4 regions of the Streptomyces sp. NPDC017448 genome follow, and region 4 is predicted to be linked to each of the others. Evidence: riboswitches for the same ligand, from Rfam matches in the RefSeq annotation. Region 4 holds a riboswitch; each other region holds the start of a gene.
What was found. Region 4 has a riboswitch for cyclic di-AMP ahead of ACH4K1_RS02555 (NlpC/P60 family protein). Riboswitches for the same ligand answer to the same signal wherever they lie in the genome.
Positions count from the first base shown of each region.

Region 1: it holds a riboswitch for cyclic di-AMP, as region 4 does, so the genes downstream of both, ACH4K1_RS21745 (C40 family peptidase) here and ACH4K1_RS02555 (NlpC/P60 family protein) in region 4, are expected to answer to the same signal.
Region 2: it holds a riboswitch for cyclic di-AMP, as region 4 does, so the genes downstream of both, ACH4K1_RS28875 (M23 family metallopeptidase) here and ACH4K1_RS02555 (NlpC/P60 family protein) in region 4, are expected to answer to the same signal.
Region 3: it holds a riboswitch for cyclic di-AMP, as region 4 does, so the genes downstream of both, ACH4K1_RS06965 (M23 family metallopeptidase) here and ACH4K1_RS02555 (NlpC/P60 family protein) in region 4, are expected to answer to the same signal.

Region 1 is NZ_JBIRLM010000013.1:90,949-94,790, reverse strand. It holds gene ACH4K1_RS21755 (ATP-dependent Clp protease proteolytic subunit) at 109-732, shown strand; gene ACH4K1_RS21750 (hypothetical protein) at 770-1,075, shown strand; cyclic di-AMP (ydaO/yuaA leader) riboswitch at 1,517-1,683, shown strand; gene ACH4K1_RS21745 (C40 family peptidase) at 1,687-2,157, shown strand; gene ACH4K1_RS21740 (LysE family translocator) at 2,279-2,923, opposite strand; gene ACH4K1_RS21735 (LysR family transcriptional regulator) at 2,997-3,842, shown strand, end outside.
Region 2 is NZ_JBIRLM010000024.1:18,724-22,565, reverse strand. It holds gene ACH4K1_RS28885 (MerR family transcriptional regulator) at 1-165, shown strand, start outside; gene ACH4K1_RS28880 (PP2C family protein-serine/threonine phosphatase) at 307-1,518, shown strand; cyclic di-AMP (ydaO/yuaA leader) riboswitch at 1,767-1,919, shown strand; gene ACH4K1_RS28875 (M23 family metallopeptidase) at 1,931-2,959, shown strand; gene ACH4K1_RS28870 (aldo/keto reductase) at 3,228-3,842, shown strand, end outside.
Region 3 is NZ_JBIRLM010000002.1:525,747-529,588, reverse strand. It holds gene ACH4K1_RS06975 (M16 family metallopeptidase) at 1-87, shown strand, start outside; gene ACH4K1_RS06970 (M16 family metallopeptidase) at 114-1,484, shown strand; cyclic di-AMP (ydaO/yuaA leader) riboswitch at 1,709-1,876, shown strand; gene ACH4K1_RS06965 (M23 family metallopeptidase) at 1,890-2,684, shown strand; gene ACH4K1_RS06960 (GntR family transcriptional regulator) at 2,872-3,576, shown strand; gene ACH4K1_RS06955 (HPr family phosphocarrier protein) at 3,754-3,842, opposite strand, start outside.
Region 4 is NZ_JBIRLM010000001.1:556,765-560,606, forward strand. It holds gene ACH4K1_RS02550 (hypothetical protein) at 26-379, shown strand; gene ACH4K1_RS02555 (NlpC/P60 family protein) at 471-1,667, opposite strand; cyclic di-AMP (ydaO/yuaA leader) riboswitch at 1,666-1,832, opposite strand; gene pcrA (DNA helicase PcrA) at 2,091-3,842, shown strand, end outside.

The sequences.
Region 1 (3,842 bases), on a different contig from region 4:
CCCATCATAACCTTCTGTACGTCCTGTACATTTTTTACGGACGGACCGACAGGTGATCCGGCCCGGGGCCGTCACGCCCTCGTGCGCACTCAGGAGAAAGGCACCGCCATGATCCGCTCCACCGCCCGTTACGCCCCCGCGGCCCGTTACGTACTGCCGGAGTTCACCGAGCGCACCGCGACCGGGACCCGCACGCTGGACCCCTACTCCAAGCTGCTGTCCGAGCGGATCGTCTTCCTCGGAACCCCGGTGGACGACACCGCCGCGAGCGACCTCATCGCCCAGCTCATGTATCTGGAGCACGCCGATCCGGACCGGCCCGTCTCGCTCTACATCAACTCCCCCGGCGGCACGTTCGGCGCCATGGCCGCGGTCTACGACACGATGCGGTTCCTGGCCTGCGAGGTCGAGACCTTCTGCCTCGGCCAGGCGGGCTCCTACGCCGCCGCCCTGCTGGCGGCCGGAGCGCCGGGCCGCCGACATGCGCTGCCCGGTGCGCGGGTAGTCATCCAGCAGCCCGCACTGGAGGAGCCGATGCGGGGCCAGCCGTCCGACCTGGAGATCCACGCGCGCGAACTGATGCGCACCCGCGAGATGTTCGCCGCCATGCTGGTCCGGCACACGGGCCGGACTCCGGAGCGGATCACCGCCGACATCGAGCGCGACACCATCCTCGACGCACAGGCCGCCCTCGCCTACGGGCTGGTCGACCACGTCGTGGAGAACCGCTGACGCCCCCGCCCGCCCCACGCCACGAGGTGAACCGCCGATGGAGCCACCCGCGTTCCCGCCCTTGCCCGCCCTGACCCGCGCCGAGGGCGAGTTCGTCGACTGCTATCTGGCCGTGCTGGACCAGGTGGGGCGGATCAACCCGGCCCACGGCGGCGACACCTACGGCGCACTGCGCGCCGCCCAGGCCCTGGCCTCCGGGGCGGCCGCGCTGCGCGACGCCCTGGCGCTGATGCACGAGCGCGGCGAGTCGCGCCTGCACGCGGCCACGCTGGCCCGGGCCCTGCGCGTCCTGGACGGGGAGCGCCGGGCAGGCCGGGTCGCGATGCCGCCGCCCGCGAACTGACCGGCACCGCAGGCCGGGTTCGGGGTACCCGAGCGGCCGGGGGGCGGTACGGGAGCGGAACCGGCCGCGCGGTACGGAAACGGGGGAAGCGCCTTACGGCAGCGGACCGGTCGGCGCGCCGCACGACACGCCCGATCCGGCACTCCATTTTCCTCGCTCGTTCGGCGTAGACGATCACTCGTGTGAGCGATGGCTCAACTTGCGTTCCGCCCGCGGGCTGTACTCGAAATATGCCCTTTCGCCGCTGGTGCGCGGGTGTGCGCGGGGCCCGTCGGCGGGGGTGAATCCGGCCTGCCCACTCGAATGGATCAGGGGTGAGGAGACTCACAAATCACCGTTTCCGCTCGGAAATCCGGCACGGAGTGCGTCAAGATCCCTGGGACGACAAGCCCCCGCCACCGCGGCGGGGCGGTCCGGGCGGACGCCGAGTCCTGCCGCCGCCCGGATGACTGGTCGACAGAAAGTGGATCGGCAGGAGTGGAGGACCCGAGCACAACGGGCCGACCGGGAGACCGGGAAGCCCTCGGGGTGAAGCCGCGACGCGGCCGGGCAACTTCGCCAGCCCGAACCCGACAGGTCATCCTTCACAGGCGGCTGACGAAGGGTTGCGCATGCCCGCGCAGGTTCATGTCCCGTCTCTGTTCGCCCGGGTCGGCACGGCCTCGGCACTCACCCTGGCCGTGACGTCCACGATGCTGGCGCCCGGCCTGGTGAGCGACGCCGAAGCGGCCACCCACTCGACGAAGGCCCTGAAGGTCGCCGCGTCGAAGAAGGGGTCCCCCTACAAGTACGGCGCGGCCGGTCCCCACCGCTTCGACTGCTCGGGGCTGACGGTCTACTCGTTCAAGAAGGCGGGGAAGAAGCTTCCCCGCACGGCACAGCAGCAGTACAACAAGACCCGCCATATCACGAAGTCGCAGCGCAAACGCGGCGACCTCGTCTTCTTCCATTCGGGGCGCAGCGTCTACCACGTGGGCATCTACGCCGGAGCCGGCAAGATCTGGCACTCCCCCAAATCGGGAGACGTGGTGCGACTGGCGAAAATCTGGTCCAAGAGCGTCTGGTACGGACGGGTCCGCTGACCCACCGGCCGGACGCTCTCTCCTTGCGGGGCCGCACGAGCGCCCCCTCACGGACGTCACGGGCGGCCCCCGCACGGCCGCGGGCCGCCCGGACCGCCCCCTCCTGGGCGGGGACGGCACCTCAGCGCAGCAGCGGGCCGGTCACCAGGACCAGCCCCAGTCCGGTGAGCGCCACTCCGCTGCCGCCCTCGATGGCGCGGGCGGTACGCGGTCGGCGCAGCCATCGGCCCAGCCGGTCCACGAGCAGGGCGACGGCCGGGAACCAGATCAGCGCCAGCACCACCACGACGGCCGCCAGAAGCAGGGTCCGGGGCAGCGGCGGCTGCCCGGGGGGCACGAACTGGGGCAGCAGGCTGAGGAAGAGGACCGGGGCCTTCGGGTTGAGCGCGTTGGTCAGGAACCCCTGGCGCAGCGCGCGTCCGAACCCCCGGGGCGCGGGCCGCCGCGGTCCGTCCTCCACCGCCTCCTGCTCCGCACCGCTCCGCCGGAGCGTCGCGTACAACGCGCTGATCCCGAGGTGGAGCACGTACGCCCCGCCGAGCAGTTGGACGGTGCGGAAGAGGGCCGGCACGGCCACCAGCACGGCGGCGAGCCCCGCGACCGCGAGGGCGGTGTGCACCAGCAGCCCGCCGGCGACGCCGAGCGCGGTGGCCAGGCCGGCGGCGCGGGAGGCCAGGGCATTGCGTACGACCACGGTGAAATCGGCGCCGGGCAGCGCGACCATACCGGCGGCGACCCCCGTGAAGGCGATCAGTTGTGCGTCCATGGGGACCACCTTGGACCTGCGAAGCCTTTAGCGTGTACTTGCAATCTCCTGGGTCTGCCTAAAGGAACGCTTCATGTACGATCCGACGCGCCTCGCCGCGCTCGTGGCGGTCGCGGAGGCCGGATCGATCACCCGGGCCGCCGCCCGCCTGGGCTACACCGCGCCCGCGCTCTCCCAGCAGCTGGCCAAGCTGGAGCGGGAGGCCGGGGCCGCCCTGCTGGTACGCCACCACCGCGGCGCCCGGCTGACGGCCGCGGGCGAACTGCTGGCGGGCCGGGCCCGGCGGGTTCTGGACGAACTGGACCAGGCGCGCCACGAGCTGGCGCGGCTGGCCGGGCTCTCGGGCGGCCGGCTGCGGGTGGGGACGTTCACGACGGCCGGCATCCATCTGCTGCCCCCGGTCCTGAGCGCGTTCCGGCGCGCCCATCCGGAGGTGGAGCTGGCGGTCGCCGACCACGAACCGCCCGGCGGGATCTCCGCGGTGGCCGCGGGCGACGTGGACCTCGCCCTGACCCATGCCTACGAACCCGGGGGCGTCGCCCCTCCCCCGGCGGGTGTGGTCGTCGAGCCCCTGCTGGTCGAGGAGCTGGTGCTGGTCACCTCGGCGGGCCACCGGCTCGCGGAGGGCGCCGGGCGGCTGCCGGTCGCGGAGCTGGCGGGGCGGCCGCTGATCAGCAGCGCGCCCACGCATCCGCCTCGGCGGGGGGTGGAGAACGCGCTCGCCGAGGCCGGGGCGACCCCGGCGGTGGTCTGCGAATCGCCGGGGTACGCCCTGGTGTGCGCGCTGGTCAGCGCGGGGCTCGGGGTGGCGGTGGTGCCGGAGATGGTCGCCTCGATGGCTCCGGCCCCGCTGTCGGTACGGCGGCTGGAGCCCGCGTCGTTCCGCCGGACCATCTCGGTCGTGCACCGGGGCGAGAGG
Region 2 (3,842 bases), on a different contig from region 4:
TCCTCGTCGGCCGAGGAGCCCGGCCGGTCGTACGTGAAGGGGCTCGGGGAGATGTATGTCGCCGATTCCCGGTTCGGAAAGAACTACGATCGCTACGGGGACGGCACCGCCGCCTTCGTACGGGACGCGCTGACGGTCTACGCGGAACACCGGCTCTCCGACTGACCACGGGCGGCCGAGCCGCCGCCCGCATTCCCCCTGTTCGGCCGATGAGGAGTCGCCGCTCGGCGCGGTTCCGGGAAGCCTGGACGGGGTGCGGCACCGTCCGCAGCCGTGGATGGACCGGGCAGGAGTGCACAGGTGGGGATGGCCAAGGAGCGGCGTCGGGGCGCGTCGGGGGGCGTCGGCGCGGTGGCCCGTGCGGTGTTCGGGTCGCCGGACGACGCCGGGACGCCCGGCACCCGGGTCTCCCGGCGGTTCGTCCGGATGCTGCCGGCGCTGCTGATCGTCGGGGGGCTGGTCTTCGACTCGCTGACCCCGGCCAACTTCACCGCCGTCCCGCTGTTCGTCGCGGCCCCGCTGATCGCCGCCCCGTTCTTCTCGCTGTCCCGGACCGTCCGCACGGGCATCGCGGCGCTCGGCTCCGTCGTCGTGATGAGGTTCTCCGACGGGTTCCCCACCCAGGCGGTGCCGATCATCGAGATGCTCACCGTGCTCACCGCGTCGGTGCTGGCCCTGGTCATCAACGGGGTGGTGCGGCGCGGCAACGAGCAGCTGGCCTCGGCCCGGGTCATCGCGGAGACCGCCATGCGGGCTGTGCTGCCGACCCCGGCCGAGCGGATCGGCGGGCTCCAGGTGGCCGCGCGGTACGAGGCGGCGCAGGCGGACGAGTTCGTGGGCGGCGACCTGTACGCCGTCGCCGACACCCCCTACGGCGTCCGCGTGGTGGTGGGGGACGTGCGCGGCAAGGGGCTGGGCGCCGTCGAGGCGGTGGCGGTGATCATCGGGTCGTTCCGGGAGGCGGCCGAGCAGGAGCGCTCCTTGGAGGGCGTCGCGCAGCGGCTGGAGCGGGCGCTCGCGCGCGAGGGGACGCGGCGGTACGGGCTGGACGCCATGGAGGGGTTCATCACCGCCGTCCTGGCCGAGATCCCGCCCGGCGCGGCCTCGCTCCGCCTCGTCAACCGGGGCCACCCCGAGCCGATCCTGCTGCACGGGGACGGCACCCTGGAGGTGCTGGCGCCCTCGACGCCCGCGCTGCCGCTGGGGATGAACCTGGGGGTGTGGCCGGACCGGGCCGACGAGTGGGCGATGCCGCCCGGGGCGACGCTCCTCGCCTTCACGGACGGCCTGTCCGAGGCCAGGAACGCCGACGGGGTCTTCTACGATCCGGAGGCCCGGCTGCGCGGACGCATCTTCCCGGGGCCCGAGGAGCTGCTGTCGGCGCTCACCGACGACGTACGGCTGCACACGGGCGGGCGGGCCACGGACGACATGGCGCTGATCGCCGTGGGACGGCCGGCGGAGGGGCAGCCGGTACGCCGGACGACGGTGCCGATCGTGGGCCGGGGCGAGGGGTAGCGCGGCAGCGCGCGGGGCTTTACCACGGTGTGTGACCGAAGAACACCGCTCCGCATAACGGTTGACGCACCATCAGGAAAAGGAATGTGGCTGAGCCGCGGTCAAGTCGCCCGGTTCGACCCGCTTGTGGCCCGTACGTCCCCGGCCTGTTCGTTAATGATCAACAGGAACGGCTTGGAATCGGACCCGGGTGTCTATTAACGTTCGATAACGCAGTGCGGTCGTCACAGCCGTCGTCAGGGCGGCGCCGCGCGCGAGCGCCGAATTCCGCAAGGGAACCGGGGAACCACCTACATGGGGTGAATCGGACGCCTGCGCCTCGTGAGAGGCGGAGGGGCCCGTAGGAGACCTTCCTGCTCCGAACCCGTCAGCTAACCCGGTAGGCGAGAAGGAAGGAAAGGAGTGCGCCCACGTGGCGTCCAACAAGCCTGCCCCTGAGGCCGTGTCACCCTTCACCGCAGACGTCTACGGCGGTGCGGAGCGGTCCCCGGGCGAGTGGAACCCCACCGAGGACACCCTCCGCCCCGTGCGCGGCAGGCACCGCGTGGCCAAGCAGCGAGGTCTGGCCCGTAGCTCCACCGTCCTCGGGGTCGGCGTCATGGCGGCCGTCGGAGCGGGTGGCATCGCCACCGCTCAGGACAAGGCCCCGGTCTCCATCTCTCTTCCCGATTCCATCGCGGACAATCTCCCTGACGCCAAGTCCCTTCCCGGCGTAGGGGCGTTCATGGCGGACGACGACAACAGCGACCCGGTCGCCGCCGCGCCGCTCACCACCGCCGGGCTCACCGCCGCCGAGGCGGAGAGCGGCACCGACGCGGGCGAGGCCCTGCGGGCCCGGATCCTCCAGCAGGCCGAGCAGCAGCAGGCCAACGCGGACGCCGAGGCCAGGGCCGCGGCGGAGAAGGCCGCGGCCGAGAAGGCGGCGGCGGAGGCCGAGGAGCAGCAGGACGAGGCGGAGAAGAAGGCCGCCGCGGAGAAGAAGGCCGCGGAGGAAGCGGCGAAGAAGAAGGCGGAGGAGGAGCGGCTCGCCAAGCTCGCCGCCAGCTACTCCCTGCCCACCTCCTCGTACACGATCACCTCGACCTACGGCCAGTCCGGAGCCATGTGGTCCTCCGGCCAGCACACCGGCCTCGACTTCGCCGGGGCTGCCGGTACGCCCCTGAAGGCCGTGCACAGCGGCACGATCATCTCCGCCGGCAACGCGGGCGCGTACGGCTACCGCACGGTGCTCCAGCTCGAGGACGGCACGGAGATCTGGTACGCGCACCAGTCCTCGATCGAGGTCTCGGTCGGCCAGAAGGTCACCACCGGGCAGACCATCGGCCGCATGGGCGGGACCGGCAACGTGACCGGTGTCCACCTCCACCTGGAGGTCCGGACCGCCGGCGGGGCCGCGATGAACCCGATGGCCTGGCTGAACAGCAAGGGCCTGCGGGTCTGAGCCCCCGGGGGCCGACCGCCTCGCCGGCCCCGGGCCGGCGCCCTTCCTCGGCCGGCCCTCCCCGAAACCCCGGCAGCCCTGACGCACACCCCCCGACGTCAGGGCTGCCGGTCTGTCCGGGGGACGGACGGGCCCGCGCGGACGGGGCCGGGGGGCGGACGGGGCCCGCGCGGACGGGTCCGGGGCGGACGGCCCGCGTGGGCGGGCCCGCCCACCAACGGCGGACACGGCGGAATACCGGCTCCGGACCGTTCTGTTGGGCCCTCATATGACTTCTGCGCGCACTCCCCTCGGCACCTCCGACCTCCAGGTCTTCCCGCTCGCCCTCGGCGGCAACGTCTTCGGCTGGACGGCGGACGAGGAGCAGTCCTTCGCCGTCCTGGACGCCTACGTGGCGGCCGGCGGCAACTTCATCGACACCGCCGACGTGTACTCCGCCTGGGCCGAGGGCAACCGGGGCGGGGAGTCGGAGACCGTCATCGGCAACTGGCTCGCCTCCCGCTCCAACCGGTCCGACGTCGTCGTCGCCACCAAGGCCGGCGCCCACCCCGACCACCGGGGCCTGTCCGCCGGTGCGATCAAGGGCGCGGTCGACGCCTCGCTGAGCCGGCTCCGTACCGACCGCATCGACCTCTTCTACACGCACTTCGACGACGAGACCGTCCCCGTCGAGGAGATCGTCACCACCCTCGACCAGCTGGTGAAGGACGGCAAGGTGCGCCACATCGCCGCCTCCAACATCAGCTCCGAGCGGCTGCGGGCCTCCCTCGACTTCTCCGAGCGCGAGGGCCTCGCCCGGTACGTCGCCCTCCAGCCGCACTACAACCTGGTCTCCCGCGACACCTACGAGGGGGAGCTCCAGGACACCGCGGCGGCGGCCGGC
Region 3 (3,842 bases), on a different contig from region 4:
TACGAGCCCGTCGAGCCGGCCGGGGAGGCCGACGCCGAGCAGGCCGACGAGGGCACCGACGACGCGCACGAGGGGGCGGCCAAGTGAGCGACGCCGCCGTGACTGGAGTAGCCATGGAGTTCCACCCGCAGCCCACCCCCGGCACGGCCCGCCCCTGGGCCTTCCCGGCCCCCGAGCGCGGCGCGCTCCCCAACGGGCTGACCGTGCTGCGCTGCCACCGCCCCGGCCAGCAGGTCGTCGCGGTGGAGATCTTCCTGGACGCGCCGCTGGAGGCCGAGCCCGAGGGCCTGGACGGCGTGGCCACGATCATGTCGCGGGCGCTCTCGGAGGGCACCGACAAGCACAGCGCCGAGGAGTTCGCCGCCGAGCTGGAGCGCTGCGGCGCCACGCTCGACGCGCACGCGGACCACCCCGGCGTCCGGGTCTCCCTGGAGGTCCCGGCCTCCCGGCTGGCCAAGGCCCTCGGGCTGGTCGCCGAGGCGCTGCGGGCCCCGGCCTTCGCCGAGAGCGAGATCGAGCGCCTCGTCGGCAACCGGCTCGACGAGATCCCGCACGAGCGGGCCAACCCGTCCCGGCGCGCCGCCAAGCAGCTCTCCAAGGAGCTGTTCCCGGCCACCTCCCGGATGTCCCGGCCGCGGCTGGGCACCGAGGAGACGGTCCGGCGGATCGACGCGGCCGCCGTGCGCGCCTTCTTCGACGCGCACGTCCGCCCGTCCACCGCCACGGCCGTCATCGTCGGCGACCTCACCGGCATCGATCTGGACGCGCTGCTCGCGGAGACCCTCGGAGACTGGACGGGCAACGCCGGACAGACCCGCCCGGTGCCGCCGATCACCGCGGACGACACCGCCCGCGTGGTCATCGTGGACCGCCCCGGCGCGGTCCAGACCCAGCTGCTCATCGGCCGGATCGGCGCCGACCGGCACGAGCGCGTCTGGCCCGCCCAGGTGCTCGGCACCTACTGCCTGGGCGGCACCCTCACCTCCCGGCTGGACCGGGTGCTGCGCGAGGAGAAGGGCTACACCTACGGGGTGCGCGCCTTCGCCCAGGTGCTGCGCTCCTCCGGCCCCGACTCGGGCGGCGCCGCCATGCTCGCGATCAGCGGCTCGGTGGACACGGAGTCCACCGGACCGGCGCTGGAGGACCTCTGGAAGGTCCTGCGGACGCTGGCCGCCGAGGGGCTGACCGACGCCGAGCGCGAGACGGCCGTGCAGAACCTGGTGGGCGTCGCCCCGCTGAAGTTCGAGACCGCCGCCTCCGTCGCGAGCACGCTGGCCGACCAGGTCGAGCAGCACCTCCCCGACGACTACCAGGCCCACCTCTACGCCCGGCTCGCCGAGACCGGCACCGTGGAGGCGACCGCCGCCGTGGTCAACGCGTTCCCGGTCGACCGGCTCGTCACCGTCCTCGTGGGGGACGCGGCGCAGATCGAGGAGCCCGTGAAGGCGCTCGGCATCGGCGAGGTGTCGGTCGTCGCCGGCTGACGCCTCCTGCGGCGCACCGCCGTGAACTGGACCCCGACGGAAGGCACTTCGTCGGGGTCCATGCCTTTTGTCCCTTTGTTTAGCTTCAGGCGCTTTCAGGATGATATGTGGCTGTCTGGCCTGTGGGATGCGTGACACATCCGCCGCACCGTTTGGCGCGGGGGAGCCCGCCCGCCTAGCGTCGGCTCGGCTGTCCGCCACCTTTGTGCCGCGTCCGTGGCGCCGGGCAGCCATCGCCGAGTCCCCGTCAGGCGCGAGCCTGGGGAGCCGGGGACCCATCGCAGTCCCTGGGGTGAATCGGAGGCCCGAGCCGTGAACCGGTACGGGACTCCGTAGGAGACCTTCCTGCTCCGAACCCGTCAGCTAACCCGGTAGGCGAGAAGGAAGGAAAGGAACAGCCCCTCCATGGCGTTCACCCGTGCCACCGGGAAGCACCGTGCCCCGAGCCGTCTCACGCGCCGGAGCGTCCGGGCCGCCGGCATCGCGACCCTGGCCACCACCGGCGTCATCGGCTCGCTGTCCACTCCGGCGCTCGCCGCGGACACCGAGGCCGCCAAGGTCACCGAGACCGGTCTCTCCCAGGCCGTCGAGCTCAACGCCACGCTCGCGGACCGGATCGACGCGCAGGCCGACGCCCAGAAGAGGCAGGCCGACGAGGCCGCCCGGGCGAAGGCCCGGGCCGCCGCCGAGGCCAAGGCGAAGGCGGAGGCCGAGCGCAAGGCCGAGGCCCGCGCCAAGGAGGTCCGCGCGGAGAAGGCCCGCGCCGCCCGTGCCGCCGAGCGCGCCCGCCTCAACGCCTTCCACCTCCCGGTCGCCGGATCCCACGTCACCACCGGCTACAAGAGCGGCGGTTCGCTCTGGTCGTCCGGCAGCCACTCCGGCGTGGACTTCATGGCCGCCTCCGGCAGCTCCGTCGTCGCGGTCGGCGCCGGTACGGTCGTCGAGGCCGGCTGGGGCGGCGCCTACGGCAACAACATCGTGCTCCGGATGGCGGACGGCACGTACACCCAGTACGGCCACCTCTCCTCGATCGGCGTCTCCGTCGGCCAGAGCGTCTCCTCCGGCCAGCAGATCGGCCTCTCCGGCTCCACCGGCAACTCCACCGGCCCGCACCTGCACTTCGAGGCCCGCACCACCCCCGACTACGGCTCCGACATGGACCCGGTCGGCTATCTGCGCTCCCACGGCGTGAACGTCTGACGCCTTTCCGCGCGATCCCTCCCGAAGGCCCCGGCGTGCGCCGGGGCCTTCGGCCATTCCGCCCCGAAGGCGTCAAAGACATCTCTGCATTCCGGATCGCCATCGGAAATTCCGGCGGATTGCCCTAGAGTCGCGGAACAGACGTCGGACGGCCGCGTTTTGCGGGGATCGAGACGGAGGTTCGGACATGCGCATTCCCGCGCATTCGGTATGCAGGGCCCTGCGTGACGACATCGTCTCCGGTGTCCACGCCCCCGGAAGCCGCCTCACCGAGGAGCTGCTGGCCCGCCGTCACGGAGTCTCCCGCGTCCCGGTCCGCGAAGCCCTGCGCACGCTGGAGTCCGAGGGTTTCGTGGTCATCCGCAGACATGCCGGCGCCTGTGTCGCCGAGCTCGACGCGCAGGAGGCGGCCGACCTCCTGGAGATGCGGACGCTCCTGGAGCCGCTGAGCGCGGCACGCGCCGCCCGCCGCCGTACGGAGGCTCATCTCAAGGTGCTGCGGGGCCTGGTCAGGCTGGGACAGGAGCGGGCCGGACGGGGTGAGGGCGAGGACGTGCGCGCCCTGGGCGGCTGGTTCCACGAGACCCTCGCCCAGGCGTCCGGCAGCCCCGGCCTCATCGCGCTGCTCACCCAGCTCCGCTACAAGATCGCCTGGATGTACACGGTCGACCGGCCGGACCGCCCGGTCGATTACTGGGTCGAGCGCGGGGCGATCGTGGACGCCGTGGCGCGGGGCGACGCGGAGCGGGCGAGGGCCCTCGGCGCCCGGCACGCCGAACGCGTCGCCGGGACCCACCGACTGCGCCACCCGCCTCTCCCGGGTCGCCGCACCCCGCCCGCCCGCGTGAGCGCTTCGCAACACGGCGTAAACACCGCAGAAATCCGCCGTTGACAGGGAATGCGTATAAAGGGAGAAGAGAAAGAGGGAAAGAGCTTCGTGTTGCCCGCCCTTCCGGATTTTTTGACCCGACGCCTTTCCCCGCGCGCGAAAGAGCCGTGATCCCCTCAGGGGATCACGGCTCTTTCGCGCATCCGTGTCCGACCGAAAGGCGCGGCCGGGAAAAAAGGGTCAGACGGTCTCGGGAAGCTCTTCCAGCCCCTCGGCGACCAGCTTCGCCAGCCGGTCCAGCGCGGCTTCGGAACCGTCTGCGTCGGAGG
Region 4 (3,842 bases):
TTGGCCATGGCTAGGCTCCGGAGCTATGGACGTACTCATCAATGTTGTCGTCGCCCTGCACGTCATCGGCATCGCCTCCCTGCTGGGCGGCTTTCTGACCCAGATGAAGGCCGTGGGGGAGGGGGCCGTTCGGTTCGGCCCCGCGATGCTCCACGGTGCGCTGACCATGCTGATCACCGGCATCGCCCTGGTCGGCCTCAACCAGGCCGACGACCAGGCCGTCAACAACGTCAAGATCGGCGTCAAGCTGGCGCTGCTGGTCGTGATCCTGGCCCTGGTCTACGTCAAGCGCGACGAGGAGAAGGTCGACAAGGGCGTGTTCATGGCGGTCGGCGGGCTGACCGTCGCCAACATCTTCATCGCCACGGTCTGGACCTGAGAAGGCCGGGGCGGGCCGGCCGTGTCCGGGCCGCCCCGCCCCGCGTAGGCCGTGCCCGGGCCGCCCCGCCCCGCACCCCGGGGCGGGGCGGCTACGCCGGTCGCACGCTCCCGTAGATCGGCATGGAGTAGATCGACTCCTCGCGCACGTTCGCGCCCGGCTTCGGGGCGTGGATCATCATCCCCTCGCCCCGGTAGATCCCGACGTGGCTGATGTCGTCGTAGAAGAAGACCAGGTCGCCCGGTCGGAGGTCGGCCGTGGCGACCCGCGTGCCGAACTCGACCTGGTCCCAGGTCGTCCGGGGCAGCGCCACCCCCGCCTCCCGCCAGGCCGCCTGCGTCAGCCCCGAGCAGTCGTACGAGGACGGGCCCGTCGCCCCCCACACGTACGGCTTCCCGATCTGGGCGCGGGCGAAGGCCAGCACCTTCTCCGCCTTGGCGGCGTAACCGCTGTCCGTGCCGGAGCCGGAACCCGTGCCCGTCCCGGAACCCGTGCCCGTCCCGCCGCCCGAGCCGTCGCCGGACCCTTTCGCCGCCTCCTCGCGGGCCTTCTCCTCGGCCGCGGCCCGCTCCTTCGCCTCGGCGGCCTGCCGGGCGGCCAGCCGCGCCGCCTTCTCCCTGGCCTCGGCCTCCTTCTCGCGCTCCAGCTCCGCCAGCCGCGCCTTCTCCTCGGCGGTCAGCCGGGACAGCAGGCCGCGCGCCTCGGTGAGCTTGCTCTGCACGTCCTTCTTGCTGGAGGCGAGGGTGGCCTGCGTCTCGGTGAGGGCCTCCAGGCTCTTCACCGCCTCCGCGCGCTTCTTCGCCGCCGACGCCTGCTGCGTACGGAACTCGCTCACGGCCCTCTGCTGCCGCTCCGTCGCCCGGTCCATCAGCCGGCTCTGGTCGAAGTACCCCTGCGGGTCGTCCGCCAGGAAGAACGTCGCCGTGGGCGCGATGCCGCCGCTGCGGTACTGGGCCGCCGCGTAGGAGCCCAGCGCCCGGCGGGCCTCGTTGATCTCCTCGGTCCGCTTCGCCACGTCGGAGAGGAGCGCGTCGACCTTCTTCTGCTGCGTCCCGGAGGCGGCCTTCGCCCGGTTGTACTCCTGGGTCGCGGCCCCCGCCTGCCGGTAGAGGGCGTCGACCTTCTTGCGGACCTCCTCGATCGCGGGCTTCGGCTCCGCGGGCGCGGCCGCGGCGCTCTGCGTGGAGAGCAGCGTCACGGAGGCCAGCGCGGCCGTCGTCAGCCCGACGGCGGGGGTGGTGGAGCGCACCTTCGTACGCGGTTTGCGATGCGATGCCACGACCGGCATCTCCTTCCGTGGACCGCCTACCGGGTTAGCTGTCGGGTTCGGACGGAACGGAAGGCTGTCCTACGGTCCGCGCGCCGGGGCGCGGACCGATTCACCCCGGTTCTGCGTGTGGGTCCCCGGTTCCGAACGGCCGGGGGGCCGGGACGGATTCGGCGGAGGCGACCGTCGGGCGCGGTTCGCCCCAGGGAGGTACGGATCACCTGAGCGAGCACGCTAGCCAAAGCCCCCCGCCGCTGGGAAGGACGGTGAGCGATATGCCCGATACATTTTCGTGACCTTCCCGGAACAGAGGCCCGGCGCCCCCTCCGACCGGGCACTCCCTCACGGAACGTGGGCGTCCGCTCTCCGTGCGTCCGGGCCCGGAGGGCCGCTCGACGGCTTCGGGGGAAGGTTGTCGGTCCGGCGGCCTAGACTCGGGAGGCGATGAGCAGCCTCTTTGACGACAGTTTCCTGACCGGCCTCCAGCCCGCGGAGGACGGCCCCCCGCCGCCCCCCGAGGACCACGCGCCCGAAGAGGTGCCGGAGGGACTTTTCGAGGACGTCCACGACGCGTCCCCGCCGCCCCGGGACGGGTACTACCGGGGCGGCCAGCCCCGCCCGGCGGTCGAGCCCGCCGCGCTGCTCGACGGGCTGAACACCGAGCAGCGCGCCGCCGTCGTGCACGCCGGGTCGCCGCTGCTCATCGTCGCCGGGGCCGGCTCCGGCAAGACCCGGGTGCTCACCCACCGCATCGCCCACCTGCTGGCCGAGCGCGGCACCCACCCCGGGCAGATCCTCGCGATCACCTTCACCAACAAGGCCGCCGGCGAGATGAAGGAGCGCGTCGAGCAGCTCGTCGGCCCGCGCGCCAACGCCATGTGGGTCATGACCTTCCACAGCGCGTGCGTCCGCATCCTGCGCCGCGAGTCGAAGAAGCTCGGCTTCACCTCGTCGTTCTCGATCTACGACGCCGCCGACTCCAAGCGGCTGATGGCCCTGGTCTGCCGCGATCTGGACCTGGACCCCAAGCGCTACCCGCCGAAGTCCTTCACCGCCAAGGTCTCCAACCTCAAGAACGAGCTCATCGACGAGGAGACCTTCGCCGGGCAGGCGGCGGACGGGTTCGAGAAGACCCTCGCCCAGGCGTACGCGCTCTACCAGGCCCGCCTGCGCGAGGCCAACGCCCTGGACTTCGACGACATCATCATGACGACGGTCCACCTGCTCCAGGCGTTCCCGGACGTCGCCGAGCACTACCGCCGCCGCTTCCGCCACGTCCTCGTCGACGAGTACCAGGACACCAACCACGCCCAGTACACGCTGGTACGGGAGCTGGTCGGCCCGGCCGGGGAGAACGACGCCCCCGCCGAGCTGTGCGTGGTCGGCGACGCGGACCAGTCGATCTACGCCTTCCGGGGCGCGACCATCCGCAACATCCTCCAGTTCGAGGAGGACTACCCCGACGCCACGACGATCCTGCTGGAGCAGAACTACCGCTCCACGCAGACGATCCTCTCCGCCGCCAACGCCGTCATCGAGCGCAACGAGAGCCGCCGCCCCAAGAACCTCTGGACCAACGCCGGCTCCGGCGCCCGCATCACCGGCTATGTCGCGGACACCGAGCACGACGAGGCGCAGTTCGTCGCGGACGAGATCGACCGGCTCACCGACGCCGGGGACGCCAAGGCCGGCGATGTCGCGATCTTCTACCGCACCAACGCCCAGTCGCGTGTCTTCGAGGAGATCCTCATCCGCGTCGGCCTGCCCTACAAGGTCGTCGGCGGCGTGCGCTTCTACGAGCGCAAGGAGGTCCGGGACGTCCTGGCCTACCTCCGCGTCCTCGCCAACCCCGAGGACGCCGTCCCGCTCCGCCGCATCCTCAACGTCCCCAAGCGGGGCATCGGCGACCGCGCCGAGGCCATGATCGACGCCTTGTCGATGCGCGAGAAGATCTCCTTCCCGCAGGCCCTGCGCCGGGTGGACGAGGCGTACGGGATGGCCGCCCGCTCGTCCAACGCCGTCAAGCGCTTCAACACGCTGATGGAGGAGCTGCGCACGATCGTCGAGTCCGGCGCCGGACCCGCCGTCGTCCTGGAAGCCGTCCTGGAGCGCACGGGCTACCTGGCCGAGCTCCAGTCCTCCACCGACCCCCAGGACGAGACCCGCATCGAGAACCTTCAGGAACTGGCCGCCGTC